DNA from 4 places in the Sodalis sp. RH15 genome. Region 2 is predicted to be linked to each of the others. Evidence: predicted binding sites of a transcription regulator. Region 2 holds the regulator's gene; each other region holds the start of a gene.
What was found. The regulator PurR, encoded in region 2, represses purine synthesis genes. The targets are predictions, from matches to a motif close to CANGCAAACGTTTGCNTG.
Positions count from the first base shown of each region.

Region 1 (7,453 bases), 1.5 Mb from region 2:
CAATTGGCTGCGGTAATGTCCCGACATCAGGAAATAACGCACCGTTTCGGCGTCATAATATTTCAGCACATCGCGCACGGTGAAAAAATTATTCAGGGATTTGGACATCTTTTCCCTGTCCACCATCACCATGCCGGAATGCATCCAGTAGTTCACATAGGGCCCCTCATGGGCACAGGTGGACTGGGCGATTTCATTTTCATGGTGGGGGAACATCAAATCCGATCCGCCGCCGTGAATATCAAAGTGGTTACCGAGCTGTTTGCAGTTCATGGCCGAACATTCGATATGCCAGCCCGGGCGGCCTTGCCCCCAGGGTGAAGGCCAACTGGGTTCGCCGGCCTTGGACATCTTCCACAGCACGAAGTCCATGGGGTTGCGTTTGACGTCGGCCACTTCCACCCGCGCGCCGGCCTGAAGCTGTTCCAGGTCCTGGCGCGACAGCTCGCCATAGGACGGGTCGGTATCCACGGCAAACATCACGTCGCCGTTGGCGGCGATATAGGCGTGTTCCTTGCCGATGAGCGTTTCCACCATTTCGATAATATCCGCCATGTGGAACGTGGCGCGGGGTTCGCTGTTGGGGCGCGCGATATTCAGCTTATCGAAATCCCGATACATCTCGCCGATCATTCTGGAGGTGAGCTGTTCTATGGTTTCTTTATTTTGCGCCGCGCGGTGAATAATCTTGTCGTCGATATCAGTGATATTTCGCACATAATCCACTTCATACCCTTTGAAGCGCAGGTAGCGGGTGACGACGTCGAAAGCCACGAAGGTCCGGCCGTGGCCGATATGACAAAGGTCATAAACAGTGATACCGCACACGTACATACCGACTTTTCCGGCATGGATAGGTTTGAATTCCTCTTTTTGTCTGGTCAGGGTATTAAAAATCTTCAGCATCTACATTCATTCCATGGTAGTAACAGGTACGTGTGCATACCGACAGGTTTAGACAGATTGTTCATGCAACGGGGTATTGAACCCTGAAGACGTTGGGAATGCAAGACCAGGCGCCAAGCGAGCACGGAGGACTATGCCACGGACTATGCCATGATCGAAAAGCAACCGTTTTGCGGGGGATTTGGCCGGACATATTAACAGAAACCGGTGTTATCTGCTGTGTATGCTGACTCCACGCCGGACTTATGTTATAAATTCGGTCTGTTTCCCTGGCAGTGAATATACCCGTCATCTTTCACGTTGCCGCCTTGCTGCAACATGAAATCAATAGGGTATAACTCCTTTTCTGACTCGTAGGACAACTATTTATGGTCACTTTCCACACTAATCACGGCGATATCGTCATTAACACTTTCGCCGACAAGGCACCGTTAACCGTCGAGAATTTCCTGAATTACTGCCGTAGCGGCTTTTATGATAATACCATTTTCCATCGTGTCATTAACGGTTTTATGATTCAAGGCGGCGGTTTTGAGCCAGGCATGGCGCAAAAAGCCACCAAGGCGACCATCAAAAACGAGGCCAACAACGGTTTGAAAAACAACCGCGGCACGCTTGCAATGGCGCGGACCAACGATCCCCATTCCGCCACCGCGCAGTTTTTCATTAATCTGGTGGATAATGACTTTTTGAATTTCCGCTCTGAAAATGCCGACGGCTGGGGCTATTGCGTTTTCGCCGAAGTCTCCGACGGCCTGGACGTGGTGGATAAAATCAAAAATGTCCCCACCGGCCGCAGCGGCATGCATCAGGATGTGCCTAAAGAAGATGTCATTATCACCAGCGTGACGGTGGAAGAATAAACACTGCTGCAATGGCGACTTTATTTATTGCGGATCTTCATCTAAGTCATAAAGAACCGGCGATCACCGCCGGTTTTCTGCATTTTTTACAGCGGCAAGCGATCCACGCCGACGCGCTCTATATCCTGGGCGACCTGTTCGAGGCCTGGATAGGGGATGACGATCCCGCGCCGCTGCATCGCGAAGTCGCCGCGGCGCTGCGCGCGCTGCATAAAAAGGGCATCCCGTGCTTTTTTATCCACGGCAACCGTGATTTCCTGCTGGGCCGGCGTTTCGCCGATGCCTGCGGCATGATCATACTGCCCGAAGAGCAACGACTGGATTTATACGATCGCCGAATCCTTGTTTTGCACGGGGATACCCTGTGTACCGATGATGTCCGCTATCAGCGTTACCGGCGGCGGGTCAACCGGCGTTGGCTGCAGCGATTATTCCTGGCATTGCCGCTGCGCTGGCGCCTGCGTATCGCCGATCGGATGCGCGCCGGGAGCCGACAGGCCAACCAGGCAAAATCCCCGGAGATCATGGATGTCAACCCGCAGGCGGTGGCCGCCGTCGCCGAGCGCCATGGAGTGGACTGGCTGATTCACGGCCATACCCACCGCCCGGCCATCCACATCCAGCCACTGTCCTCGGGCCAGCTCCATCGGGCGGTGCTCGGCGCCTGGCACCATCAGGGCTCCATGATCAAGGTCAGCCGGGAAAGTATCGAACTGATTGAATTCCCCTTCGAGGGCTAGCCGGCGCAAAATTCTTTCCTCCCATACGTCAGCTATGTCTGAAACAGGTGCTGGGAATGTTATCGGCGCCTCTTTTCCATTGGTCCGCGTTAGGTGATATATGTGATCTATAATTCTGCTTTAACAGGATACGCAACCGTTTTCCTCGCCCGTGACACATGATATGCTCTACGCCCTCTTTTACCGGCATCCCGGCGTGACGGGGGTCGTTTTAGCGCAACCACAGGAGCATTCCGTCCATGCAAGCCAATCCTGCCCCGGCAAAAATCGCCATCGTGATGGGATCCAAAAGTGACTGGGGAACCATGCAGTTCGCCGCGGACATTCTCACTTCCCTGCAGGTCTCCTTTCAGGCGGAAATCGTCTCTGCGCACCGTACACCGGATAAGCTGTTTGAATTTGCCCAGGGAGCGGCGGCGGCGGGTTTTCAGGTGATCATCGCCGGGGCGGGGGGCGCGGCCCACCTGCCGGGCATGCTGGCGGCCAAAACCCTACTGCCGGTGCTGGGGGTGCCGGTACAGAGCGCGGCGCTGAGCGGCGTGGACAGCCTCTATTCCATTGTGCAGATGCCTCGCGGCATACCGGTGGGCACCCTGGCCATCGGCAAGGCCGGCGCCGCCAATGCCGCATTGCTGGCGGCACAGATACTTGCTTTGCATGACCAGGCGTTGTCGGACCGTTTGGCGGCTTGGCGGCAGGCGCAAACCGACGAGGTTCTGGCCCATCCCGATCCGCGGGAGGACGCATGAAACCGGTTTGTGTTTTAGGCAACGGCCAACTGGGGCGCATGCTGCGTCAGGCGGGCGAGCCCCTGGGCATACAGGTATTCCCGGTGGGCCTGGACGCGGAGCCTGAATCGGTGCCGTTCCAGCAAAGCGTGATTACCGCTGAAATCGAACGCTGGCCCGAAACACCCCTGACCCTGGAGCTGGCGCGCCATAAGGCATTCGTTAACCGGGATATATTCCCGCGGCTGGCGGATCGCCTGACGCAAAAACAATTGCTGGACCAGCTCGGGCTGTCCACCGCGCCATGGGAAGAGCTCAGCGGGGCGGCGCAGTGGCCGCAGGTGTTCAATTCCTTTGGTGATTTGGCTATCGTCAAACGCCGCGTGGGCGGTTATGACGGACGCGGCCAGTGGCGGCTCACTCCCGGCGAAGAAGCCGGCCTGCCCCAGGATTGCTATGGCAGCTGTATTGTGGAACAGGGCATCCCCTTCTCCGGCGAGGTGTCGTTAATCGGCGCCCGCGGGTTTGACGGCAGCAGCGTTTTTTATCCGTTGACCCATAATCTGCACCAGGACGGCATCTTGCGCGCCAGCGTCGCGCTGCCGCAGCCGGACGCCGCATCGCAGCACCGGGCTGAGCTGATGCTGTCGGCCATCATGCATGAACTGGATTACGTCGGCGTGATGGCGATGGAGTGTTTTATTCTCGGCGATGACTTGTTGATTAACGAGCTGGCGCCGCGGGTGCATAATAGCGGCCACTGGACGCAAAACGGCGCTTCAATCAGCCAGTTCGAGCTGCATTTGCGGGCTATATTGAATTTGCCGTTGCCTAAACCCGTGATCACCGCGCCGTCGGTGATGGTGAATTTGATTGGCACCGGCGTCAACGAGGGCTGGCTTAACGATCCTCTGGTGCATTTACATTGGTATGAAAAAGAGGTCAGGCCCGGACGCAAGGTGGGCCATCTTAACTTCAACCATCCCGATCGGAGCGTTTTGCATCGCAGCCTGACGCGGCTGGCGCCACAGTTGCCAGAGGAGTATCAGCGCGGGCTGCATTGGGCACAGCTTCGGCTGGCCGAGCTGCCCTGAATCCTGACCGTCGGTCAAAAAAAGGCCCCAATACAGCGGGCCTTCCCTATTACCGTCCTACTGAAGCCAGCCCGCTATATTCAGGCCATTACCGCCTTTATCGCGTTGTTCAAGGTGGCGCTCGGGCGCATAGCCTGGCTGGCCAGCGCCGGATCCGGGTGATAATAACCGCCGATATCAACCGGTTTGCCCTGCACCTGGTTCAGTTCCGCGACAATCTGCTGTTCGTTGTCGGCAAGAGCAGCGGCGAAGGCGGCGAATTGCTGTTTCAGCGCCGGGTCTTCGTTTTGCTCCGCCAGCGCCTGCGCCCAGTACAGCGCCAGGTAGAAGTGGCTGCCCCGGTTATCCAGTTCGCCGGTCTTGCGCGACGGCGATTTATTGGTATCCAGGAATTTACCGTTGGCCTGATCCAGGGTTTTCGCCAGGATTTTCGCCTTGGGGTTATTGCCGGCGATGCCGACGTGCTCCAGTGATGCCGCCAACGCCAGGAATTCCCCCAGCGAGTCCCACCGCAGGTGATTTTCCTGCAGGAATTGCTGGACATGCTTCGGCGCCGAGCCGCCCGCGCCGGTCTCGAACAACCCGCCGCCGGCCATCAGCGGCACGATGGACAGCATCTTGGCGCTGGTGCCCAGCTCCATGATGGGGAACAGGTCAGTGAGATAATCCCGCAGCACATTGCCGGTGACGGAGATGGTGTCTTTACCGGCCCGGATGCGATCGAGAGAGAAGCGGGTGGCTTCCACCGGCGACATGATGCGGATGTCCAGGCCGGAGGTGTCGTGATCCTTCAGATAGCGCTGCGCTTTTTCAATCATTCGGGCGTCATGAGCGCGGGCCGGATCCAGCCAGAACACCGCCGGGGTATTTGATTCGCGGGCCCGCGTCACCGCCAGCTTCACCCAATCGCGGATCGGCGCGTCTTTGGCCTGGCACATACGCCAGATATCACCGGCTTCAACATTGTGTTCAAGCAAGACCCGGCCGGATTCGTCGGTCACCCGCACCACGCCGTCCGTCGGAATCTGGAAGGTCTTGTCATGGGAGCCGTACTCTTCGGCCTGCTGGGCCATCAGGCCGACGTTGGGCACCGTGCCCAGGGTAGTGGGATCGAAGGCGCCGTGCTGTTTGCAATCGTCGATGACCACCTGATAGATGTCGGCATAGCAGCGATCGGGAATCACTGCCTTGGTGTCGTGCAATTGACCGTCGGGTCCCCACATTTTGCCGGAATCGCGGATCATCGCCGGCATGGAGGCATCCACTATCACATCGCTGGGCACATGCAGATTGGTAATGCCCTTATCGGAATTCACCATCGCCAACTGAGGGCGTCGGGCATAGAGGGCGTCGATATCCTGCTTGATGGCTTGCTGTTTTTCCGCCGGCAGGGCGTTGATTTTGGCATACAAATCGCCGATACCGTTATTGGCGGAAAAGCCCAGGGATTTCAGGTCGTCAGCGTAGCGGTCCAGCACATCTTTAAAGAATTCGCTCACCGCGATGCCGAACATGATGGGATCGGAGACTTTCATCATGGTGGCTTTCAAATGCAGCGACAGCAGCACTCCCCGGCGCTTGGCGTCCTGAATCTGCTCATCGATAAAGCTGCTCAGGGCCTTTTTGCTCATCACCGATGCATCGATAAGCTCAGCGGCTTTTACCGCCGTCTTCGCTTTCAGGACCTTGACGGCGCCGTCTTTGCCCACCAGCTCGATTTTAACGCTGCCGTCATGGTCGATAAGCGCCGTTTTTTCGCTGCCGTAAAAATCACCGGCGGTCATATGCGCCACATGGGTTTGGGAATCGGCGGACCAAGGGCCCATGCGATGCGGATGTTTGCGGGCGTAACTTTTCACCGACAGCGGCGCGCGCCGATCGGAGTTGCCTTCGCGCAGAACCGGATTCACCGCGCTGCCCTTGATTTTGTCATAACGTGTTTTGGCATCTTTTTCCGCATCGGTCTTCGGCTCATCCACATAGTCCGGAACCGCGAAACCCTGCTCCTGCAACTCTTTAATGGCGGCCTTCAGCTGCGGCAGCGAAGCGCTGATATTGGGCAGCTTGATAATATTGGCCTGCGGCGTGACGGCCAATTGGCCCAGCTCCGCCAAATGATCGGAGATGCGTTGATGGACCTGCAGATTTTCGGGGAAGTTGGCAATTATGCGGCCGGCCAGCGAGATATCGCGCGTTTCCACGGCGATGCCCAATGATTGGGTGAACGCCTGAACGATTGGCAGCAGGGAATAGGTCGCCAGCGCCGGCGCCTCGTCAGTGAGCGTATAGATTATTTTAGACGTTGTGGACATTTATTATGTTAACTCCTCAAACCGTATTTTAGTATGACGCCTGGCCGTTACTGTGCAGTAGGCGTGCGGTGGCTGTCAACCTGGTTGTCACTTGCCTGGGGATTTTTTGTTGCATTAATGTTACGCGTTAAAACTCACCCCAGATACTGTCGAAAGCCGCCGTTGCCCTTGACCAGCCGGATACCCAACACGGTGCCCAACAGCGACAATAATATCATCCCCCCCAGCGGCAGCGCCCACCACAGCACATAATCCGGTTGCCAGGGAAAATCAAACACTTTCTGCTGCAATAGCGCCAGCGCCACTTCGGCGCCGATGGCCGCCGCCACGCCGGCCACCAGTCCCAGCAAGGCAAATTCACTCCACAGGGTCGAGCGCAGCAGTTTGGCGCTGGCCCCCAAGGTCCGATAGACCACCAGTTCCCGCTGGCGCTGGTGCATACCCACCTGTACCTGCGCCAGCAGCAGCAGGCCGCCGCAGATAAGCACCAGCGCCACCATGATTTCCAGGGCGCGGCTGACCTGCTGCAATACCTGGCCGATTTGCCGCAGAATGGCTCCCACATCCAGCAAGGTCAGGGTGGGAAATTGGCGGTTCAAACGGGACATCAGCTTTTCGTCACCCTGATAGCGGAAACTGGTGAGCCAGGTTTGGGGCTGATTATCCAGGGATTCCGGCGGAAAGATAAAAAAGAAATTGGGGCGCAGGCTTTCCCAATCCACTTTTCGCAAGCTGGTCACTTTGGCGGTGAAGGCTTGGGTATCGCCGGTAAAGGCCAGGGTATCGCCGAGTTTCAGGTGCAGATCATCG
Region 1 covers NZ_CP178738.1:1,783,194-1,790,646, reverse strand. Annotated here, with positions in the region: gene cysS (cysteine--tRNA ligase) at 1-906, opposite strand, end outside; gene ppiB (peptidylprolyl isomerase B) at 1,275-1,769, shown strand; gene ACL2XO_RS08345 (UDP-2,3-diacylglucosamine diphosphatase) at 1,781-2,509, shown strand; gene purE (5-(carboxyamino)imidazole ribonucleotide mutase) at 2,749-3,258, shown strand; gene purK (5-(carboxyamino)imidazole ribonucleotide synthase) at 3,255-4,331, shown strand; gene ACL2XO_RS08330 (NADP-dependent isocitrate dehydrogenase) at 4,412-6,643, opposite strand; gene ybbP (putative ABC transporter permease subunit YbbP) at 6,778-7,453, opposite strand, start outside.
Region 1: purE (5-(carboxyamino)imidazole ribonucleotide mutase) is a predicted target of PurR. The motif match lies at 2,639-2,656, and genes of this name have one in related genera.

Region 2 (7,453 bases):
ATTTTCCGTTTAATCACCGCACTATTCCATTGCGGGCAGCCAATGAAAATGGATTCGCCATGCATACCGGAACAAAATTTGCCATAATGCGGGCTGTATTTCTAAATAGTAAGAACAGGCATGGCTGAAATAGACGATGTAAATTCCCTTCGCGGCCGTTTCCGCGGCTTTTATCCGGTTGTCATTGATGTAGAATCCGCAGGCTTTAACGCCGCTACCGACGCCTTGCTCGAAATTGCCGCCGTGACATTGAACATGGATGTAGAAGGCTGGCTCGTGCCGGACCAAACGTTGCACTTTCATGTCGAACCTTTCCCCGGATCGCTGTTACAGCCGGAGGCGCTGGCGTTTAACGGCATCGATCCGTCCAATCCTTTACGCGGTGCGGTAAGCGAATACGATGCGCTGCATGAAATCTTCAAGATGGTGCGCAAAGGCATAAAGGATCAAGGCTGCAACCGTGCGGTAATCGTGGCCCATAACGCAGGTTTTGATCATGGTTTCCTGATGGCGGCGGCGGAACGCGCCAATCTCAAACGCAATCCGTTTCATCCTTTTGCCACCTTCGACACCGCGGCGCTGAGCGGACTGGTGCTTGGGCAGACCGTATTGGCGAAAGCCTGCGCCGCCGGAGGAATTGAATTCGACAGCCGCCAGGCCCATTCGGCGCTGTACGATACCGAGCGGACCGCCGAGCTGTTTTGCGAACTGGTGAATCGCTGGAAGCGTCTCGGAGGTTGGCCGGTACCGCCGCTCGGCGACGATAGCAGCGGCGAAACTGATTAAATCAAATCACGGAGATGGCCGAACAGCGGGAGAGCATGTTTGTTTTGACCATAAAATCAAAGCCAATCCCAGCGATAGGATTGGCTTTTTCTGTTCTGAACGCTCAGGCTAGAAGCCCTCACTGACTCAATTGGACGGCTGATCTTCCTGAGAACCGTATTTCACCGCGGTTTCTTTGATAAGCGGCTGTAGCTCGCCGTGCTGATACATTTCAAGAATGATATCGCAACCGCCAATCAGTTCACCATCCACCCATAATTGCGGGAAGGTCGGCCAATTGGCGAATTTCGGCAGTTCGGCCCGAATATCCGGATTCTGCAGGACATCCACATAAGCGAAACGCTCGCCGCAGGCGGAAAGCGCCTGTACCGCTTGCGCGGAAAAACCGCAACCAGGCAATTTCGGAGAGCCCTTCATATAAAGAAGAATCGGGTTTTCAGCAATTTGCTGCTGAATTTTTTCAATCGTCGTCATTGTCTCGCTTCCTCAAGCCATAAGCTGGCCTTATCTGCTCTGGGCGGGATTATGCTCAGAATCACTATTCTAACGATTACCGTATAAATAGATAAACGTTTTTTTGCCCGCCATAGCCCGCACGGACAAAGATGCGCAGCACCTTAATAAAGGATAACACCAAAGGCGGCCTTTTACCTGGCACCGGGGCATGGCTGCCAAACTCTTTTTTAACAATTGAAAAACTGTTGAATTTTGCGCCAAATTATGCCGATGAATGCAACAAATATGCAGTCGTTCACGTTTATTCACAATATGATGATAATTCATGATGCAAAGTAGGGGTAAATAGCTTAAATTCCTTTGAGGCATTTATAACCCCCTCTTTGGGGCCACAGAGGATAGCGTTAATCATGCGTTTATGCTTTACGCTTTTTGTGTTGCTTTTTACTCAGTTATTTTTCAATTTGGCGCATGCCGCGCCCAATGCCGGTATCAATGCCGACCAGCGAAAATCACAGTCCAGTACGGCTAAAACAGGTGACCGACGCAAACGAAAACCTCTTAAAGAGGTGTTGAAGATAACCAAAAAAAGCAAACCGGTGACCGAGCAGAAAATCACCCGTCATAGCACAGACAAACCAAAAGAGCTCGTTGCTGAAAAAAGCAGCAATAAAAAATTACATTCCCTACCCGTCGCCAAAGCGAAAGAGCCGGCCGTCGAAAAAAACCACGTTAAAAAATTGCATCCAATGCCCCCCGCAAAAAAAATAGCCAAGTTTACCCCGCCGAAAAAAGGCTACAAAAAGGGTTACGGCAGGCATCGGATGAAAGAAAGCGCCACGCTCGATCTCATTGCCAACGATCAACCCATCATCATGAGCGATAGCCACAAAAAACGCTATCAGCATGCCAAATTGACGGCGATGAACAAGCTGATGTCCCAGATGGGCAAGCCTTATCGCTGGGGCGGCATGTCGCCCAATACCGGGTTCGATTGCAGCGGCCTGATCTATTATGCTTATAAGGACGTGGTACGGATTCATATGCCCCGTACCGCCAATGAAATGTTCCATTTACGCGATGCGGCGCCGGTGAAGAAAGACGATCTGGAAAGCGGCGATTTGGTTTTCTTCCATATCACCAACCGCGGCGCGGCGGATCATGTGGGCGTTTATTTGGGCAACGGACGGTTTATCGAATCCCCCCGCACCGGCCGCGATATCCGCATCAGCTATCTGAATGAAGATTATTGGGCGGATCACTATGTCGGCGCCCGCCGGGTCGTGACGCCGAAAACCATTCGCTGAAAGGAAAAAAAGGCGCCTGGGCGCCTTAATTCATTACCGCGGTAAAGCTGAACGCAATGATCACCAGCAAGGAAAATACCGTGGTCATTAATGACAATTTGAAATCGCTGCTCATCACTTCTCCTTATCACTACACCTATCGCTGAACGGGATATCTTTACACCCGTAGGTTGTAAGCAGTGTCGCATAACCCGATTAAAAAAGCTTGCCGGGCAGCAACTCCCGAGCATATTTATCTTTATCGCTTTCACTTTAGTGCCGAATCAAGGAAAATTGGCGATTTATTTATTTCGGCGTACAGGAGTTCTACACGCATGGCAACCATTAAAGACGTGGCGAAACGCGCCGGGGTATCCACCACTACGGTGTCACATGTCATCAATAAGACGCGATTTGTGGCGCAAGAGACCAAGATCGCCGTTTTGGAGGCCATCGGGCAGCTGCACTATTCCCCCAGCGACGTGGCGCGCAGCCTTAAGATCAACCGCACAAAATCCATCGGCCTGCTGGCCAGCTCAAGCGAAGCGCCCTACTTCGCGGAAATTATCGAGTCGATTGAGCACCACTGTTTTGTGCGGGGATATACCCTTGTGCTGTGCAACTCCCATAACGATCTGAACAAACAGGGCGCCTATCTGGCGATGCTGGCGCAAAAACGGGTGGACGGGTTGCTGGTGATGTGCGCCGAATATCCCGAACCGTTGCTGAATATGCTGGAAGAGTATCGCCATATCCCCATGGTGGTCATGGATTGGGGCGAAGCTCGCCGGGATTTCACCGATACCATTATCGACAATGCCTTCGCCGGGGGTTACATGGCGACCCGCTATCTGATTTCCAGGGGGCATCGCGATATCGGCGCCATACCCGGCCAACTGGCGCGCAATACCGGGGGCGGCCGTCATCGCGGCTACCTGCGGGCCCTGGAAGAAGCCGGCATCGCCATTCCCCATCAATGGATTGTGCAGGGGGATTTCGAACCGGAATCCGGCTATCAGGCCATGAAACTCATTCTGTCCAGGCCGCAAAGGCCCACGGCGGTATTTTGCGGCGGTGATATCATGGCCATGGGTGCAATGTGCGCCATTGATGAAATGGGCATGAAGGTTCCCGATGACATCTCAATTATCGGTTATGATAATGTGCGCAATTCGTGCTTTTTTACCCCGTCATTGACTACCATTCATCAACCCAAAGAAGAGCTGGGCGAGGCCGCGCTGACCATGCTGCTGGACCGTATCACCAGCAAACGGGAAAACGCCAGGATTATCGAAGTGCATCCCGCCCTGATTGTACGCCGTTCGGTGGCCGACGGCCCGTTTCGCTCCTGAAGGGCGGCGCACGGCCTCCTGAGCCCCTTATCAAAGGTGATTCGCTCCCGAATGTAATAATATATTTCATACCGCCGAATGTGCCTGATGAGTTATTGTTTCGATAGGAAATCATTAACTTATCTGTGAAATACATTATTCTGTCAGCTATTGTCTAAACCGGAATGCAGGCTTATACTCAATATCGTTAACAAATATAACGAGTTGTCTAATAATTTTGCTTTAAAAGAATGTCGTGTTTTTACATGGCGTCATCCTATTTATGAAGCGCCCGTCTGACAAACAGTCTATTGGTGTTTTTTATATTCCTCTGTTTATTGTGGTACATCCGACACCACGGATACCCGTGGATGATTATAAAAGCCCGCAGGTATCGGCTACGCTTTTCCTGACGGGGTTATAACAGAAGAAAGGTGATGGAGAAGCTATGAGTTCCTCGTGTGTTGAAGACCTGAGCTTTCATGATAATGCTTGGTATCGAATCATCCATGAAATGCTTGCTGAGGCAGGTGTAAAGATCAACGGCGCAAGGCCGTTTGATATTCATGTCAAGAACCCGGAATTTTTTAAACGCGTGCTAGAGGACGGGTCATTGGGGTTGGGTGAAAGTTACATGGACGGCTGGTGGGAATGCGAGCGACTGGATATCTTTTTTCAGCGCGTTTTAAGAGCCGGTTTGGAAAATAAGCTTCCCCGGCATTTCAAGGATGTTATGCGCGTTGCCGCCGCGCGGCTCATGAATCTTCAGTCTAAAAAACGGGCTTGGATTGTCGGCAAAGAGCATTATGACTTGGGTAATGACCTGTTCAGCCTGATGCTGGATCCCTATATGCAGTATTCGTGCGGCTATTGGAACAAGGCCACCACCCTGGAGGAAGCGCAGCAGGACAAGCTCAGGATGATCTGCGAAAAGCTGCAGTTAAGACCGGGCATGACGCTGCTGGATGTGGGCTGCGGCTGGGGCGGGCTTGCCGCTTATGCGGCCAAGAACTACGGTGTTTCGGTTCAGGGGGTGACTATCTCCGCTGAACAGCAGAAACTGGCGCAGGATCGCTGCGAAGGTTTGGACGTCACTATCTCGCTGCAGGATTACCGCGACCTCAACGTGCAATTCGACCGTATCGTTTCGGTGGGCATGTTTGAGCACGTAGGTCCGAAAAACTACGCCACCTATTTCGACGTCATTGATCGCAACCTGAAACGCGACGGCCTTTTCCTGCTCCATACCATCGGCTCCAACCAGACCGATATGAACGTGGACCCCTGGATCGACAAGTACATCTTCCCTAATGGCTGCCTCCCTTCCGTGCAGCATATCGCGCGGGCCAGCGAGAAGCATTTTGTTATGGAGGACTGGCATAATTTCGGTGCCGATTATGACAAAACGCTAATGGCCTGGTATGAACGTTTTCTCGCCGCCTGGCCGACGTTATCGGGAAATTACTCGGATCGATTTTTCCGGATGTTCTGCTACTACCTGAATGCCTGTGCCGGCGCTTTTCGCGCCCGTAACATCCATTTATGGCAGGTATTGTTCAGCCCGCAAGGGGTTGAAGGCGGGATTCGTGTGCCCCGCTAAACGTCCATTGCGGTACGTTCTTTTGGACTTTCCGCTCCAACGCCTTATTGCCCTGGGCGGGCAATAAGGCGTCCCTATCCCGACAGTCGGGATACAGCGTTTTACCTCATGTTAACTTCGTGTCCGGCAGCGACGGCCAGTGCGGCCTCCCGCTGCGCCAAAACCCGTTCAACGGTGTCCACAACCGCCTGGATTTGCGGATCGATTTCAATATTCACCCGGTTTCCCAGGCGTTTCTTGCCGAGTGTTGTCCTGGTGAGGGTTTCCGGAATTAAATGGACGCAAAATTTATCCGCGGCAACCTCTCCGATGGTCAGGCTGATGCCGTCGATACCGATATAGCCTTTGTACAGCACATATTTCATCAACTCCTTGTCCGGCATTTTAAACCAAATCTGCCGGTTGTTTTCCGAGGTGACGATTTTAACGATTTCCGCGCTGCACATGATATGGCCGGACATGACATGGCCGCCAATCTCGGCGTTGAACGTAGCGGCACGCTCCACGTTCACCTCATCCCCCACCTGTAATTCCCCGAGGTTGGTAATGCGCAGCGTTTCTTTCATCAAGTCGAAGCTCGCCACATCTCCCTTGATGGCGCTCACCGTCAGGCAGCAGCCGTTGTGGGCCACCGATGCCCCGGTCTCAAGCCCGTCCAGCAGCGCCGGCGGCAGTTTAATGTAATGTGTGCGGAAGTTGGTTTTTTCATCAATTTCCACCACTGACGCGGTGCCCTGAACAATACCCGTAAACATGGCCTTGACCTCTTTTAATGACACCTTAAAAAGATGGGTATTATATTGCCCCAATTTCAGGTGAAAACCAAATACCCTCCCGCGGCGAAACGCTATGCACGGAAAATGTGCATTATTGCACTGGTATAAAGCAGGGAATCCATTACACTATGCCTCAGAAACGCCGCATAAATTACCGCTTAAATTCACTCATAATCATTAATTTATCTGCAGCTTGTATTATTTTTAATCCATAACATCATAGGTGCCTGCGTGCAGAAGTATTTCCTCGAAGCGCGTACATTATTGTCGCTGGCCTTACCGGTGATCCTTGCGCAAATCGCTCAAACCGCCATGGGCGTGGTGGATACCGTGATGTCCGGCTCCGTAAGCGCCACCGACATGGCCGCCGTCGCCGTCGGTACTTCCATCTGGCTGCCCGCTATTTTATTCGGCCACGGTCTTATCATGGCGCTGACGCCGGTCATTGCCCAACTAAACGGTTCCGGCCGGCGCGATCGCATCGCCTTTCAAGTGCGCCAAGGGTTTTGGCTGGCCTTGTCCGTCTCGCTGCTGATTATGTTCCTTTTGTATCATTCCCGGTTTGTCATCGGCAGGATGCATCATGTCGATCCCGCCCTGGCGCAAAAAGCCGTCGCCTATCTGCATTTTCTGCTGCTGGGGGCGCCGGGGTATCTGTTTTTCCAGGTGCTGCGCGGCCAATGCGAAGGTCTTTCCAAAACCAAGCCAGGCATGGTCATCGGTTTCCTCGGCCTGGCGGCTAATATCCCGATCAATTATGTGTTTATCTACGGCAAGCTGGGTATGCCGGCCCTGGGCGGTGTGGGCTGTGGCATCGCCACGGCATCGGTGTATTGGATTATGTTTGGGGTCATGTGGCTGTATGTGCGCCGGGCCGGCACCTTTGCGGATTTCCGTACCGCCGTCGCTATCGTGCTGCCGCACTGGCCGACCCTGCGGCGTTTGTGCTCGCTGGGATTGCCGGTGGCATCCTCGCTCTTTTTCGAGGTGACGCTGTTTGCCGTGGTGGCGCTGCTGGTGACGCCGCTGGGCATTGTGTCCGTAGCCGGTCATCAAATCGCCCTGAACTTCAGCGCGCTGATGTTCGTACTGCCCTTGTCAATCGGGGTGGCGGCCACGATCCGCGTGGGTTTCCGCCTGGGTGAAAACAAGGTGGACGAAGCGCGGGTCGCCGCCTGGACCAGCCTGGCCGCCGGTGTGATGCTGGCCTGCGTGACG
Region 2 covers NZ_CP178738.1:3,275,117-3,282,569, reverse strand. Annotated here, with positions in the region: gene rnt (ribonuclease T) at 121-786, shown strand; gene ACL2XO_RS14960 (Grx4 family monothiol glutaredoxin) at 913-1,260, opposite strand; gene ACL2XO_RS14955 (hypothetical protein) at 1,392-1,571, shown strand; gene ACL2XO_RS14950 (C40 family peptidase) at 1,653-2,549, shown strand; gene ACL2XO_RS14945 (YnhF family membrane protein) at 2,575-2,664, opposite strand; gene purR (HTH-type transcriptional repressor PurR) at 2,864-3,880, shown strand; gene cfa (cyclopropane fatty acyl phospholipid synthase) at 4,308-5,459, shown strand; gene ACL2XO_RS14930 (riboflavin synthase subunit alpha) at 5,561-6,214, opposite strand; gene ACL2XO_RS14925 (MATE family efflux transporter) at 6,467-7,453, shown strand, end outside.

Region 3 (7,453 bases), 2.0 Mb from region 2:
CCAAATGGGCTTTCACGCCGATGGGTCCCATACCCGGTCCGCCGCCGCCGTGGGGAATGCAGAATGTTTTATGCAGGTTAAGATGCGACACGTCCGCGCCGATATAGCCCGGCGAGGTAATGCCCACCTGGGCGTTCATATTGGCGCCGTCCAGGTAAACCTGGCCGCCGTACTGATGAACTATCTGGCACACCTCGCGGATCGTCTCTTCGTAAACGCCGTGGGTGGAAGGGTAGGTCACCATGATGCAGGACAGCTCGTCGCCGGCCTGTTCGGCTTTCTCACGCAAATCGTGCAAATCGATATTGCCGTGCTTATCGCAGGCCACCACGATAACCGACATACCCGCCATCTGCGCCGAGGCCGGATTGGTGCCGTGGGCTGAGCTGGGGATAAGGCAGATATGGCGGTTGCCCTCGTTACGGCTCTCATGATAGCGCCGTATGGTCAGCATGCCGGCATACTCGCCCTGGGCGCCGGAGTTGGGCTGCATGCACAGCGCGTCATAGCCGGTCAACTGCACCAGCCAACGGGAGAGCTGCGCTATCATCTGCTGATAGCCGGCAGCCTGTTCCGGCGGGCAGAACGGATGCAGTTCGGCGAACTCCGGCCAGGTAATGGGGATCATTTCCGCGGCGGCGTTCAGCTTCATGGTACAGGAGCCCAGGGGGATCATCGCCTGGTTCAGCGCCAAGTCTTTGTTCTCCAACCGGTGCATATACCGCATCATGTCGGTTTCGCTATGATAGCGGTTAAAGACCGGATGGGTCAGGATGGGGGTGGTACGCAGCCATTGCGCCGGAATCACCTCGCCGATGCCGGCATCCAGGGCATCGATATCCAGCGCCTGCCGGCTGCCGGTGAGAATGGCATACAGGGCGGCGATATCCTCGCGCCCGGTGGTTTCATCCAGGGTAATCCCCACCGCGCCGTCCAGGTCGGCACGCAGGTTAACGCCGGCTTCCCGCGCGCGCTCCAGCACCGCGGCCTTATCCGCCACATCCAGCGTCAGGGTATCGAACCAGCGGGCAAAACGCGGCGTGATGCCGGCGGCGGTCAAGCCCGCCGCCAGGATTGAGGTCAGGCGGTGGATACGCCCGGCGATACGTTTAAGCCCGGCCGGTCCGTGGTAAACGGCATACAAGCCGGCGATATTCGCCAGCAGAACCTGCGAGGTGCAAATATTGGAATTGGCCTTTTCGCGCCGGATATGCTGCTCGCGGGTTTGCATCGCCATGCGCAGGGCGGTATTGCCCGCCGCGTCGCGGGAAACGCCGATAATGCGGCCCGGCATGGAACGTTTCACCTCGTCGCGGGCGGCGAAAAATGCCGCGTGCGGTCCGCCGTACCCCATAGGTACGCCAAAACGCTGGGAAGAACCGAACACCACATCGGCCCCCTGGGCCCCCGGCGCCGCCAAAAGCACCAGCGCCATCATGTCCGCCGCCACGCAGCTGACTATCCGACGGGCTTTCAGGGCCGCCAGCAGTTCGCGGTAATCATGGAGCTCTCCGGTGGTGCCTACCTGCTGCAGCAAGACGCCGAATACCCCCGGCTGTTCAAGCGCCGCTTCGGCTTGTCCCACCACCAGATCGAAACCGAAGGTGCGCGCCCGGGTGCGCACGACATCCAGCGTCTGCGGGTGCACATCGTCGGCGACAAAAAAGCAGTTGGCCTGTTTCAGTTTACTGGCGCGTTTGGCCAGCGCCATGGCTTCCGCCGCCGCGGTGGCTTCATCCAGCAGCGAGGCGGAAGCGATATCCAGGCCGGTCAAGTCCAGCGTCAGCTGTTGAAAATTCAGCAAGGCTTCCAGTCTGCCCTGCGACACCTCCGGCTGGTAAGGCGTATAGGCGGTATACCAGCCCGGGTTCTCCAGCATGTTGCGCAAAATCACCGGCGGGGTGATGACCGCACTGTAGCCCATGCCGATATAGGTTTTGCAGATCCGGTTCCGGCCGGCAATGGCTTTCAGCTCAGCCAGCGCCCGGGCTTCGGTGGCGGCCTCGCCCACCGCCGGCGGGGCGGAAAGCTGAATATCCGCGGGAACGATTTGGCCAATCAGCGCGTCCAGAGTGGCGGCGCCGACGGCTGAAAGCATATGCGCCCGCTGTTCCGGGGAAGGGCCGATATGGCGCTGTATAAACGCGTCATGGTGTTCAAGCTGGCTGAGAGTCTGGGTCATAAACTACAATTCCTGCATCGGGCATGGGACGGGGGAAATCACAAACGGGTCGGGAAAAGCCCCGGATGGTTCACCGGGGCCGTGCGGCGGTTATTCGTCTTCGTCGTCTTCTTCGTCGAGGGTGGCCTCATAGGCATCGGCATCGAGCAATGCGGCTACTTCACTCTCGTCGGCGGCTTTGATTTGAAACAGCCAGCCTTCGGTATAAGGCGCGCTGTTCACCAGCTCCGGCGAAGCTTCAAGCTCTTCATTCACCGCCACGATTTCACCGCTGATGGGCGCGTAGATATCCGAAGCGGCCTTTACCGACTCCGCCACGGCGCAATCATCGCTGGCGGCGAATTCGGCGCCCACTTCCGGCAGATCGATAAATACCATGTCTCCCAGCAACTCCTGGGCATGTTCGGTGATACCGACGCTGTAAACGCCTTCGCCCTCGTCACGGACCCACTCATGGGACGTGGTGTATTTTAGTTCTTTAGGCACGCTGCTGCTCATCGCCATCCTCACTCTCGCAAAGTTAAAATTGAACGACCGGTTTACCGGCGCGGACAAAACCGGGTTTGGTCACCTTAACCGGCATTTCGCGGTTACGGATTAATACTATAGCCTGCTCGCCGATACCGGCGGGTACGCGGGCCAGGGCAATACTGACCCCAAGCGTCGGGGAAAAGGAGCCGCTGGTGATGATCCCCGTCTGCCGGTTGCCGTTGCTGTCGGTGAAATGCACCGTTTGTTCGTTGCGCAGCACCCCTTTTTCGGTCAGCACCAGGCCCACCAGCTGTTCGGTGCCGGCGCGGCGCTGGGCTTCCAGCGCCTCACGGCCGATAAAATCACGGTCTTCCGGCTGCCAGGTGATGGTCCAGCCCATGTTGGCGGCCAGGGGCGAAATTCTTTCGTCCATTTCCTGCCCATATAAATTCATGCCGGCTTCGAGGCGCAGGGTATCCCGCGCTCCCAGGCCACAGGGTTTGACCCCGGCTGACAGCAATTGTTGCCAGAACGACTCCACCCGGGTTTTCGGCAGGGCGATTTCATAGCCCGCCTCGCCGGTATAGCCGGTAGTGGCGATAAACAAATGCTGCGACTGCACGCCGAAAAAGGGCTTCATACCGGCCACCGCCGCCAGCTGCTCGGGCGTAAAGAGCGTCCGCGCCTTGGCCTGGGCCTGCGGTCCCTGCACGGCGATCAACGCTAAATCGTCACGCACGGTTACCCGGACATTAAACGGTTCGGCATGGTCCGTGACCCAGGCAACGTCTTTTTCGCGGGTGGCGGAATTCACCACCAGGCGGAAATCCTCTTCAGCCAGGAAATAAACGATCAAATCGTCAATCACGCCGCCGGACGCATTCAGCATCCCGGTGTACAGGGCCTTGCCCGGCTGGGTCAGCTTTGCCACATCATTGGCCAGCAGGTAGCGCAAAAATTCACGGGTGCGGGATCCCTGGAGATCGATGATGGTCATATGGGAAACATCGAACATGCCGGCGTCCCGGCGGACCTGGTGATGCTCCTCCAGTTGCGAACCATAATGCAACGGCATCATCCAGCCATGGAAATCCACCATTTTTGCGCCGCACGCGATGTGCTGTTCGTACAGCGATGTCAGCTGGGCCATCTTTTCTCTCTTTGTGGTCAATTCAGACGATATAACCGCCATGCTTCACGTTGCATTACATTGGCTTTATTGCAACTCGAATTATTGAGGCTATACAACAAATGTCCTGGAAGGCGCCGACGCTTTCGACCTATACGAAAAATAGGCTTCCATCGGCGCAAACGATACCTTTTGCCAGAAGTTACCACCTAATCCAGGGGGAAACCATAAATTAAATTATCCCGCCGGGAAGTATAATGTTAAACGACGCTCCCCGCCTCATCAGCATGATATGCTGACAAAGGGATTATAACGGCGCACAAACGGTAAATCGGAGGACCTCAACGCAAAATTTGATAACAAAAAACCCCGACGAAACGCTGTTGGAATACGTTTTGCCGAGGCTTCGGATTAGAAATAATAATGAAAAAAAACCCTTGGATTAGATTTTTTCAGTCGAACGGGCGTCTTCATCCAGCCAGGCCGGCAGTTCGGTAAGCCCCATGGCCTGCCGGATCAGGCGCGGTTTTACACCGGGCAGCGTATCCGCTAAACGCAATCCGGCGTCACGAACCCATTTTTTGAGGGGATTATTGCCGTCAAACAGCTCACGCAGGGCCTGCATGCCCGCCAGCATAACGGCGGCGCTGTGCTTGCGGCGCCGTTCATAGCGGCGCAGATAGGCATAATGGCCGATATCCTTGCCGGCGATTTGCAATCGCTGCAGTTCAGACAGCAATTCGGCCACATCCATCAATCCCAGATTCACCCCCTGCCCCGCCAGCGGATGGACGGTATGCGCCGCGTCTCCCACCAGCACCAGACGGTGCGCGGCGAAATCCCGGGCATAGCGGCCGGTAAGGGGGAATGTCAACCGTTCGCTTTCCAGCGTGCATAAACCGAGGGCCAGATTAAAGTGCCGGGCCAATTGCGCGGTGAATTGCTCCGCCGGCATTTGCCGCCGCTGCTCCGCCGACTCCGGCGGCAGGGACCAGACGATGGAACAGACATCGGGCTGCGCCAGCGGCAGAAACGCCAGAATTCCGTCGCCGTGAAACGCCTGGCGGGCGATGCCGCCGTGGGGGCGCTCGGTACGCACGGTGGCTACCAGGGCATGATGCTGGTAATCCCAGAAAGTCAGCGGAATATCGGCATAGCGCCGCAGCCAGGAATCGGCGCCGTCCGCCCCCACCACCAGTCGGGCGGTCAGCATCCGATCGTCATCCAGGGTAATAAACGCCTCGTTTTCGCCCCAGGCTACTTGCCGTAGCGACGCCGGGCAAAACAGCTCGACATCCGATAACCCGGCGGCCCGGCGCCACAGTGCCTGATGGATGACCGGATTTTCGATAATGTGCCCAAGCTGCTCGAATCCCAAGGGACCGCCGTCAAAGGCGATTTTACCGAAGCTGTCGTTATCCCAGACTTCCATGCCCCGGTAGGGCGTGGCGCGCACCGCGACGATATCGTCCCATACCCGGACATGCCGCAACAGGCGCTGACTGGCGGCATTGATGGCGGAGACCCGAAGCGCCGGACTTTCGGCCGGGGGAATCGCTTCCGGCATCCGCTGCTCCACCACCGCGACGCGCAAGCCGCTGCCCTGCAGACCGCAGGCCAGGGTCAAACCCACCATTCCGCCGCCGTTGATCACCACATCGAATGCTTGCATAGCTGAAGTCCTTGTTGAAGGCCGGAAATTAACGCTCCACCCAGCCCAGGGTGCGTCGCGCGAGGGTGTCCCGCAGCCAGGGTGAATGCGCCATGGCCAGCAGCCCCAGATTACGGGCAATCACCAGCGGCGGGTGTCCGTTGGCAAACACGTCGATTAGCCCGTCGGTAATGCCTACCGTTCCGGACTGATCGGGCAACCGGCGCTGTTGATAGCGCTGCAATACCGCATAGCCGCCGGGATCGAGCCCCTGTCCCGCCGCGTCCGCCAGCGTCTCCGCCAGGGTCATCACGTCGCGCAACCCCAGATTGAACCCCTGCCCGGCGATGGGGTGCAGGGTTTGCGCCGCATTGCCCACCAGCGCCAGGCGATGGGAGATATGATGCGAGGCGGTACGCAGGTGCAGGGGATAAATCTGCCGTTGCCCCACGGTAACAATCCGCCCGAGGGACCAGCCGAACGCCGTCTGCAACGCCTCCCGGAACCGGGCGTCATCCCAGACGCCGACCTCTTCCCGCCGTGACTCGGGCAAGCACCAGACCAGCGCGCTGCGTCCCCCCGACAAGGGCAGTAACGCCAGCGGACCGTGTTCGGTAAAGCGCTCAAAGGCCCTGCCCCGGTGGGGCATGGCGGTGGAAACGTTGGCAATGACCGCCAGTTGCCGGTAATCCTGCTGCCGCCACTGGATATTGCATTGCCGGGCCACGGGAGAATGGGAACCGTCCGCCGCCACCGCCAGCCGGCCGGTTAATACTCCGCCGTTATCCAGCCGCACTTCCACATCGTCCCGGCGCCGGGTCAGGGTGGCGACGGTGGCGGGACAATGCAGCCTGACGCCGGGCGCCCGGCGCAACAGCGAAAACAGCCGCTGCCCCGCGTCATGCAGCTCCACCACGTAACCCAGCGCGGGCACCCGGTAATCCCCGGCGTCAAGCCGCACCTTACCGAGGTGGCCGCGATCGCTGACCTGCACCTGGGTAATGGCGGTAGCGCCGGGCATCAGCGCCGGCCAGACGCCTATAGCGGTTAATTGCCGGCAGGTCCCCTGGGCAAGGGCAATGGACCGGCCGTCATAGCCGGGGTGGCGATGGCTTTCAGGAGCGGCGCTTTCCACCAGATCGATGTCGAGCCGCCCCCCGGTCAGATGGGACAATGCCAGCGCCAGGGTGGCGCCGGCCATGCCGCCGCCAATGATGATTACCGTCATGAATTAGCGCGCCGCCGCCATTAGCGCTTCGATGGCGTCCGGATCCTTCACCACCGAATCGGTAAGGTTTTCGTTGCCCTGTTCGGTAATGAGGATGTTATCTTCGATGCGGATGCCGATACCGCGATAGGCTGGAGGCACGTCTGCATCCAGAGCGATATAGATGCCCGGCTCAATGGTCAGCACCATGCCCGGCGCCAGGATCCGGCCCCGTTCGGGCGTACCGTAATCCCCCACGTCATGGACATCCATCCCCAGCCAGTGGCTCAGCCCGTGCATGAAGAAACGCCGATGGGCCTGCTGGCCGATCAGGGTGGTTACCTCACCCTTCAGGACCCCCAGCTTCACCAGGCCGGTTACCATGATTTTCACCACTTCCTCGGTCACGTCGCGGATACTGGTGCCCGGTTTGAAGAGCGCCAGCGAGGCATTCAGCGACGCCAGCACGATATCATAGACGGCACGCTGTTCGGCGCTGAACTTGCCGCCCACCGGGAAGGTCCGGGTGATATCCCCCGCATAGCCCCGATACTCGCAGCCGGCGTCAATCAGCACCAGATCGCCGTCCTTCATGATCGCTTCATTTTCGGTGTAATGCAGAATGCAGCCGTTCACACCGCTGCCGACAATAGTGTTATAAGAGGGGAAACGCGCGCCGTGGCGGTTGAATTCGTGCAGGATTTCCCCTTCCAGCTGATACTCATACATGCCCGGCCGGCAGGCCCGCATAGCGCGGGTATGGCCCAGGGCGGTGATTTCACCGGCGCGGCGCATCACGGCGATTTCTTCCGC
Region 3 covers NZ_CP178738.1:1,232,179-1,239,631, reverse strand. Annotated here, with positions in the region: gene gcvP (aminomethyl-transferring glycine dehydrogenase) at 1-2,182, opposite strand, end outside; gene gcvH (glycine cleavage system protein GcvH) at 2,273-2,680, opposite strand; gene gcvT (glycine cleavage system aminomethyltransferase GcvT) at 2,703-3,803, opposite strand; gene ubiI (FAD-dependent 2-octaprenylphenol hydroxylase) at 4,225-5,454, opposite strand; gene ubiH (2-octaprenyl-6-methoxyphenyl hydroxylase) at 5,483-6,661, opposite strand; gene pepP (Xaa-Pro aminopeptidase) at 6,665-7,453, opposite strand, start outside.
Region 3: gcvT (glycine cleavage system aminomethyltransferase GcvT) is a predicted target of PurR. The motif match lies at 3,964-3,981, and genes of this name have one in related genera.

Region 4 (7,453 bases), 2.3 Mb from region 2:
CGAGAGCCAGCAGCGTCAGTACCGTTTCATGTATTTCGCTGCCGTCATACACACCACAGCCGCTTAAAACGAGGCCCACACGTTTCATAGAAATCTCTCTTCTGTCATGGCGGTCAAAATCTTATTTCTATTGACAAAGTCTATTCTACATCCCAAATTTTAATGGTTCTTGTAACATTATCTCGTTCTTTTGCTATGTTGTTTACTAACGCTTAATGAATTTTAGTGACTTGCCAACCAAGAACGCCCGATAACTCTGCACAGTGGCGAGAATCAGTTTCCCTGGTGTTGGCGCTATATTCGCGCACCCCGGCTTACGTCGGGGTCATTTTTTTGCCTTCCCAGCCCAAGCCTTAAGCGTCAGCACATCGTTCGGCCATTCCCGGTGCAAATCATCGACCCAGCCCTGCACGTTATCCCACCATCCGGGCATATCCGGCGACTGAATCTGTTGCGCCAGGCGCTGTAGACGCACCAAGCCGATTGAACCGGCGGCGCCCTTGATTTTGTGGCCTTCCTCGGCAATGGCGCGCTGATCCCGGGCGGCCATGGTGCCGTCAAGAGCCGCCAGATACTCCGGCATCATCTTCTCGAACATCTCCAGGCTTTGGCTGATGAGCGACGGCCCCACCAGATCCAGATACTGTTCCAGCATGGCGATATCCAGAACGGCCTGCTGCTCTTGCTCCGCCGCCGAGTCATCATCATCGTCATCGGCGGCTTTATCCGGCTGGTCCCAGAATTTTTTTATCATGGCGGTGAGGGCCGATACCGACAGCGGCTTGCTCAGCACATCGTCCATGCCGGCGTCCAGATACTCTTTCTTATCTTTGAGCACATTGGCGGTCAGGGCGATTAACGGCGGCAAATGCCGATCGCTGTAACGCTTACGCAGCTGGCGCGAGATATCCAGGCCGGTCATGTCCGGCAACTGGATATCCAGCAACACCAGGTCGTATTCGTCCGGATCAAACATGGTCAACGCATCGTGGCCGTTCATGGCGACATCCACGCTGCTGCCCAGCTTCTCCAGCACCGAGCGGGCCACCACTACATTGAGTTCGATATCTTCCACCAGCAAGACGTTGAGCGCCGGCAAAGGCAGTTCTTCCTCTTCATTTCCCTCGTCGGGAACGACCTCAGACGCGACGATGGATAGGCTGAAACAGGCCCCCTCGCCCCGGCGGCTCTTCACCTGGATATCGCCGCCCATGGCCTGCGCCAGGCGTTTCGATACCGCCAGGCCGATACCGGTGCCGGTGGCCGGTTTGCCTCCTTGCTGATCCTTGACCTGGTAATACATGGCAAAAATCTTATCCTGCTCTTCTTCAGGGATGCCAATGCCGGAATCCTGTACGTCGAAACAGAGCAGATCCGGCTCTTCCCGGTGGATGCGGATGGTGATTTTTCCCTGCTGGGTGAATTTCACCGCATTGCCGATGAGATTCCAGAGGATTTGCCGCAACCGGGTACCGTCGGCGACGATATTGCGCGGCAGCGGCTCCTGGGCGTCCATCACCAGCTTCAGCCCTTTGGGCTGTACCAGCAGACCGGAGAGGTTCTCCAAATCCACCAGGAAGGCGGTGAAGTCCAGCGGCTGGTTATCCAGCTGGACGTGGCGGCGCTCCAGTTTGTCCATTTCGATAATATCGTTGAAAATATTTCCCAGGGTAATGGCGCTGACGTGCACGGTTTTAAGGTAATTGAGCTGTTCTTTGTTGAGGTCGGTATCCAGCAGAATACGGCTTAACCCTACAATGCCGTTAAGGGGCGTACGCAGCTCGTGGCTGATGGTAGAGATGAAGGTGGTCTTCTCCCTGCTGGCGTTCTCCAGCGCGTCCTGGTAGCGCTTACGCTCGGTTATATCGCGGCCAAAACCCATTAGCCCATGCCGTTTGCCCACGCGATCGTAAAACGGCACCTTGCGCAGCTCGAAGCAGGCCCGGCGCCCGTCAGGATAGACCAGCCACTGTTCATAGGTCAGCGAGACGTTATGGCGGAAGACCTTTTCGTCGGTCTCAATGACTTTATCGGCAATTTCCGGTCCGTAAACGTCCTTGGGCGTCAGGCCTATCAACTGCTTCTCGCTTTTACCCACCAGCAGCTCCATTGCCCGGTTGCAGCCGGAGAATTCTTTATTTTCATTGCGGTAATACACCAGGTCGGGAGAGGCGTCCAAAAAAGAACGCAGCAGGGAGGATTGCTGTTCAAGCTCGATTTGCGCCTGTTCACGGCGCGCCATTTCTTCGGTCAGCTTGTTCAGCGCGCCCTGGCGGGCGTCTTCGGCTTTTTCGCGATCGGCGATTTCCTGGTTCAGTTGCGCGATATTTTCCTGCAACTGCTGATTAAGCAGTAAATCGCGGTTGCGCATCTCTTCGAGCTTATCCACCAGTCGGGCCAGCCGCTGGCGCGACTCCTCAAGCTGTTCCACCACCACCGAAAGGAAATATACCGCCCAGGGCGTTATCAGCAGGCCGAAAAAGATTGATCGCACCACGTCGATGCTTTCCACTTCCCCGCGCAATAGCATGGTGACGGCCATTTGCACAATCATCGCCAGCACCACCAGCGCCGACGCCAGCAGGAGCGAGAACCGCACCAGCCCTAATTTCACCATCAGATCGACGTAATATTGCGCCAGCAGGCGGATTTGCTTCATAGCGGTTTCCTTAAGTAGCATTAGGGTCAATGATACCTCAAAAAACAGTTTTTTAGCGAAATCCGCGGCTTGAGGTTGCCTGATAGGAAAGAACCTCGCAGTTTATGATAAGCGCGGCTTCATCCCTTGATAGGGTGTGCCGAGGGCGGCGCCCTGGGGACCGTTGGCCAACAGGTCCTGATAGATGGCATTCATGCCGGTGAACGTGTTTTCGCACCATAACGGTGCAAGCAGCGTCGGACGGCGGGCGCTGGCGCTGATGCGGTGAAACAGCACCTCAGGCGGTGTGCGACGGATCAATTCGCCGGCCAGGGCAGTGTAGTGTTCCAGCGTCAACACCGGTAACCGTCCCGCCCGCCAGGCGGCCGCCATGGTGCTGCCCTCCACCACCAGCAGCGGGTGCAGTTTCAGGCCGTCTACCCCGGCGGCCAATACCTTTTCCAGCGTATCCCGGTTGTGGGCGATGTCTTCTCCCGGCAAACCTATGATCAAATGGGCGCACACTTGCAGTCCCCGCTGGCGGGCCAGGACGGCGGTGCGCTGGTAGCAGGCGAAATCATGACCGCGATTGATCCGGTGCAGAGTTTTATCCTGTGCGCTTTGCAACCCCAGCTCCAGCCAGACTTCATACCCCTGCTGCCGGTATTCCGCCAGTAAATCCAGCACCGCCGGCGGGACGCAGTCGGGACGGGTGCCGATACAAATACCGACGATATCCGCCTGTTCCAAGGCCTGCCGGTAGAGCCGATCGAGTTCGCGCACTTCTGCATAAGTACTGGTATAGGCCTGGAAATAGGCCAGGTAGCGTTTTGCCCGATCGATACGGCCTGTCTGTTCGGCGAACTGCTCGGCCACGCTCAGGAATTGCCGATTTTCATCGGCAAACGAGGCAACATTGCAAAAAGTACAGCCGCCCCGGCCCAGGGTCCCGTCACGGTTGGGACAGCTAAACCCGCCATGCAGCGAGAGTTTATAGACCTTCTGTCCATAGCGGCGCAAAAGATCCCCGCCAAACATATTGACTACTTGCGGCAACTGCATATTCTTTACATCCGGTTCGGGTATGGCCGTTAATGCTAGCGGAATTATCATCTTTGCATGATGATATCGATCAAAGCCCCCTGCAGCCGCCGCCAAAGAAGCATAATTATGCAATAATAATGAGAAATAAATCATACCTGCTATGATTAATATTTCTTATTCGAGCCGGGTGGCTTATTCAAATAGTCACTAATTTGTAAAAACAGAGACATAATGGGCAAAAACACTCCATATCAGCATATCCTGCTATTAAAGCTGTCCGCCCTAGCATGGTGCAGAGATCCAATGGCTGCACTATAGTGCGACAGCGCATGATTGGCAGGGGATGATTTGCAGGGATAATGGTTATTAAATAGCTATTAAGTTATTTCTAATCATATGGTTAATCGTGTTTTGGCCCTAACCGGGACGGTCGACGGGCATATTTGACCTGCGTGGTGTTTCTCGTTAATTTGGAAGGCCGCTGGAAGAATTCCGGCGGGGCTGACGACGCGTCATAATTATGCAGTTAATGAGATTCCTTCTTAAAGCAAGTCGTTTATCATGAGTAAGACCGCCACGATAAGGTTTTCGCGGAGCGGGCCAGCGGTAAAACAGCGTGTTGACGCGTTTGATCCGCTGCCGCTCGATATTGATACGCCTGTTCGCAGTAGGTTGTAAGAGTCACCTGGAGCCTGGGGAGGTCCATGAATATGTTGTACGATGAATCCCAAGTAAAAGACAACTGCGGCTTCGGCCTGATTGCCCATATCGAAGGCGAGCCCAGCCATAAAGTGGTGCGTACTGCAATTCATGCGCTGGCCCGTATGCAGCATCGCGGCGCGATCCTGGCCGACGGCAAGACCGGCGACGGCTGCGGCTTGCTGTTGCAAAAGCCGGATCGGTTCTACCGCATGGTGGCGCAAGAGCGCGGCTGGCGTTTGGCCAAGAACTATGCGGTGGGCATGATTTTCCTCAGCCAGGATGAAGAGGAAGCCCGCGCCAGCCGGAAGATAATGGAAGAGGAACTGCAAAACGAAACGCTGTCCATCATCGGCTGGCGCGAGGTTCCCATCAATCCGGACGTGTTGGGTGATATCGCCCTCTCCTCCCTACCCCGCATCGAGCAGATTTTCGTCAACGCCCCGGCCGGCTGGCGCCCGCGCGATATGGAACGCCGTCTGTATGTGGCGCGCCGCCGCGTGGAAAAACGGGTGGTTGACGACAGCTTTTATGTTTGCAGCCTCTCGAACCTGGTGACCATTTATAAAGGCCTGTGCATGCCGGCGGATTTGCCGCGTTTTTACCTGGACCTGGCGGATCTGCGGCTGGAATCGGCCATTTGCCTGTTCCATCAGCGCTTCTCCACCAATACCGTGCCGCGCTGGCCGCTGGCCCAGCCTTTCCGTTATCTGGCCCACAACGGCGAGATCAATACCATCACCGGCAACCGTCAGTGGGCGCGGGCCCGTGCGTATAAGCTGAAAACCCCCCTGATTCCGGATTTGCAGGACGCCGCGCCGTTCGTCAATGAAACCGGTTCGGACTCCAGCTCGCTGGACAATATGCTGGAACTGTTCCTCAGCGGCGGCATGGACCTGATTCGCGCCATGCGCCTGCTGGTGCCGCCGGCCTGGCAGAACAATCCGAACATGGATCCGGAGCTGCGCGCCTTTTTCGATTTCAACTCCATGCATATGGAACCCTGGGACGGACCGGCCGGCCTGGTGATGTCCGACGGCCGTTTCGCCGCCTGCAACCTGGATCGCAACGGCCTGCGTCCGGCGCGCTATGTCATCACTACCGACAAATTGATCACCTGCGCGTCCGAGGTCGGGATCTGGGACTACCAGCCGGATGAAGTGGTGGAAAAGGGCCGCGTCGGACCCGGCGAACTGATGGTTATCGATACCCGCAACGGGCGCATCCTCCATTCGGCGGAAACCGATGACGATTTGAAAAGCCGCCATCCCTATAAAGAGTGGATGGAAAAGAATGTCCGTCGCCTGACGCCGTTTGAAGAGCTCGCCGACGACCAGGTAGGCCATCGCGAACTGGACGACAGCCGGCTGGCCAGTTATCAAAAACAGTTCGGCTACTCTAATGAAGAGCTGGATTCCATTTTGCGCGTGCTGGGGGAGAACGGCCAGGAAGCCACCGGCTCCATGGGGGACGATACCCCGTTCGCCGTGCTGTCCAGCAGGCCGAGGGTGATTTACGATTACTTCCGCCAGCAATTCGCCCAGGTAACCAACCCGCCTATCGACTCCCTGCGGGAAGCCCACGTCATGTCCCTGGCCACCTGTATCGGCCGGGAGATGAACGTATTCTGCGAAGCGGAAGGACAGGCGTTCCGGCTGGCCTTCAAATCGCCGATCCTGCTCTATTCCGACTTTACCCAGCTCACCACCCAGGAAGAGAGCCACTATCGCGCCGACAAGCTGGATATTACCTACGATCCGACGCAGCGGAATATGCAGCAGACCCTGCTGGCGATGTGCGACGAGGCGGAAGAGAAAGTGCGCCAGGGGACGGTACTGCTGGTGCTAAGCGACCGGCTGATTTCCCCGACCCGGCTGCCGGTGCCCGCGCCGATGGCGGTGGGCGCCATACACACCCGCCTGGTGGAAAAAAACCTGCGCTGCGACGCCAATCTGATCGTTGAAACCGCCAGCACCCGCGATCCCCATCATTTCGCGGTGCTCATTGGCTTCGGCGCCACCGCCATTTACCCGTATCTGGCTTATGAAACCCTGGCGGCCCTGATCGACAACGGCACCATCGAAAAAGATTACCGTACCGTGATGCTGAACTATCGCAACGGCATCAATAAGGGCCTGTACAAGATCATGTCCAAAATGGGCATTTCCACCGTGGCCTCGTACCGCTGCTCCAAACTGTTCGAGGCGGTGGGTCTGCATCGCGACGTGACCGATTTGTGTTTCCAGGGCGTGGTAAGCCGTATCGGCGGCGCCGACTTCAGCGATTTCGAACAGGATTTGCTGAATCTGTCCAAACGCGCCTGGCTTAAGCGCAAGCCGCTGGATCAAGGCGGTCTGCTGAAATATGTCCACGGCGGTGAATATCACACCTATAACCCAGACGTGGTTAAAACGCTGCAAAAAGCGGTGCAAAGCGGCCTGTACAGTGATTATCAGCAGTATGCCAAACTGGTGAACGAGCGTCCGGTGGCCGTACTGCGCGATCTGCTGGCCATCAAACCCAACGGCCAGGCGGTTACCCTGGATCAGGTGGAACCGGCGGAAAATCTGTTTAAACGGTTCGATACCGCTGCCATGTCCATCGGGGCGCTGAGCCCTGAAGCCCACGAATCCCTGGCGCAGGCCATGAACGGGCTGGGTGGTTTCTCCAACTCCGGCGAGGGTGGCGAAGACCCGGCCCGCTACGGCACCAATAAGGTGTCGCGGATCAAGCAGGTGGCGTCGGGCCGTTTCGGCGTGACGCCGGCCTACCTGGCCAGTGCCGACGTTATCCAGATCAAGGTGGCGCAGGGCGCCAAGCCCGGTGAGGGCGGCCAGTTGCCTGGAGATAAGGTCACGCCCTATATAGCCCGCTTGCGCTACTCGGTGCCCGGCGTCACGCTGATTTCGCCGCCGCCCCATCACGATATCTACTCCATCGAAGACCTGGCGCAGCTGATTTTCGATTTGAAGCAGGTGAATCCAAAGGCCCTGGTATCGGTCAAACTGGTTTCCGAACCCGGCGTCGGCACCATCGCCACCGGCGTGGCGAAGGCCTATGCAGATTTGATCA
Region 4 covers NZ_CP178738.1:968,160-975,612, reverse strand. Annotated here, with positions in the region: gene elbB (isoprenoid biosynthesis glyoxalase ElbB) at 1-88, opposite strand, end outside; gene arcB (aerobic respiration two-component sensor histidine kinase ArcB) at 326-2,659, opposite strand; gene ACL2XO_RS04515 (TIGR01212 family radical SAM protein) at 2,762-3,700, opposite strand; gene gltB (glutamate synthase large subunit) at 4,393-7,453, shown strand, end outside.
Region 4: gltB (glutamate synthase large subunit) is a predicted target of PurR. The motif match lies at 4,258-4,275, and genes of this name have one in related genera.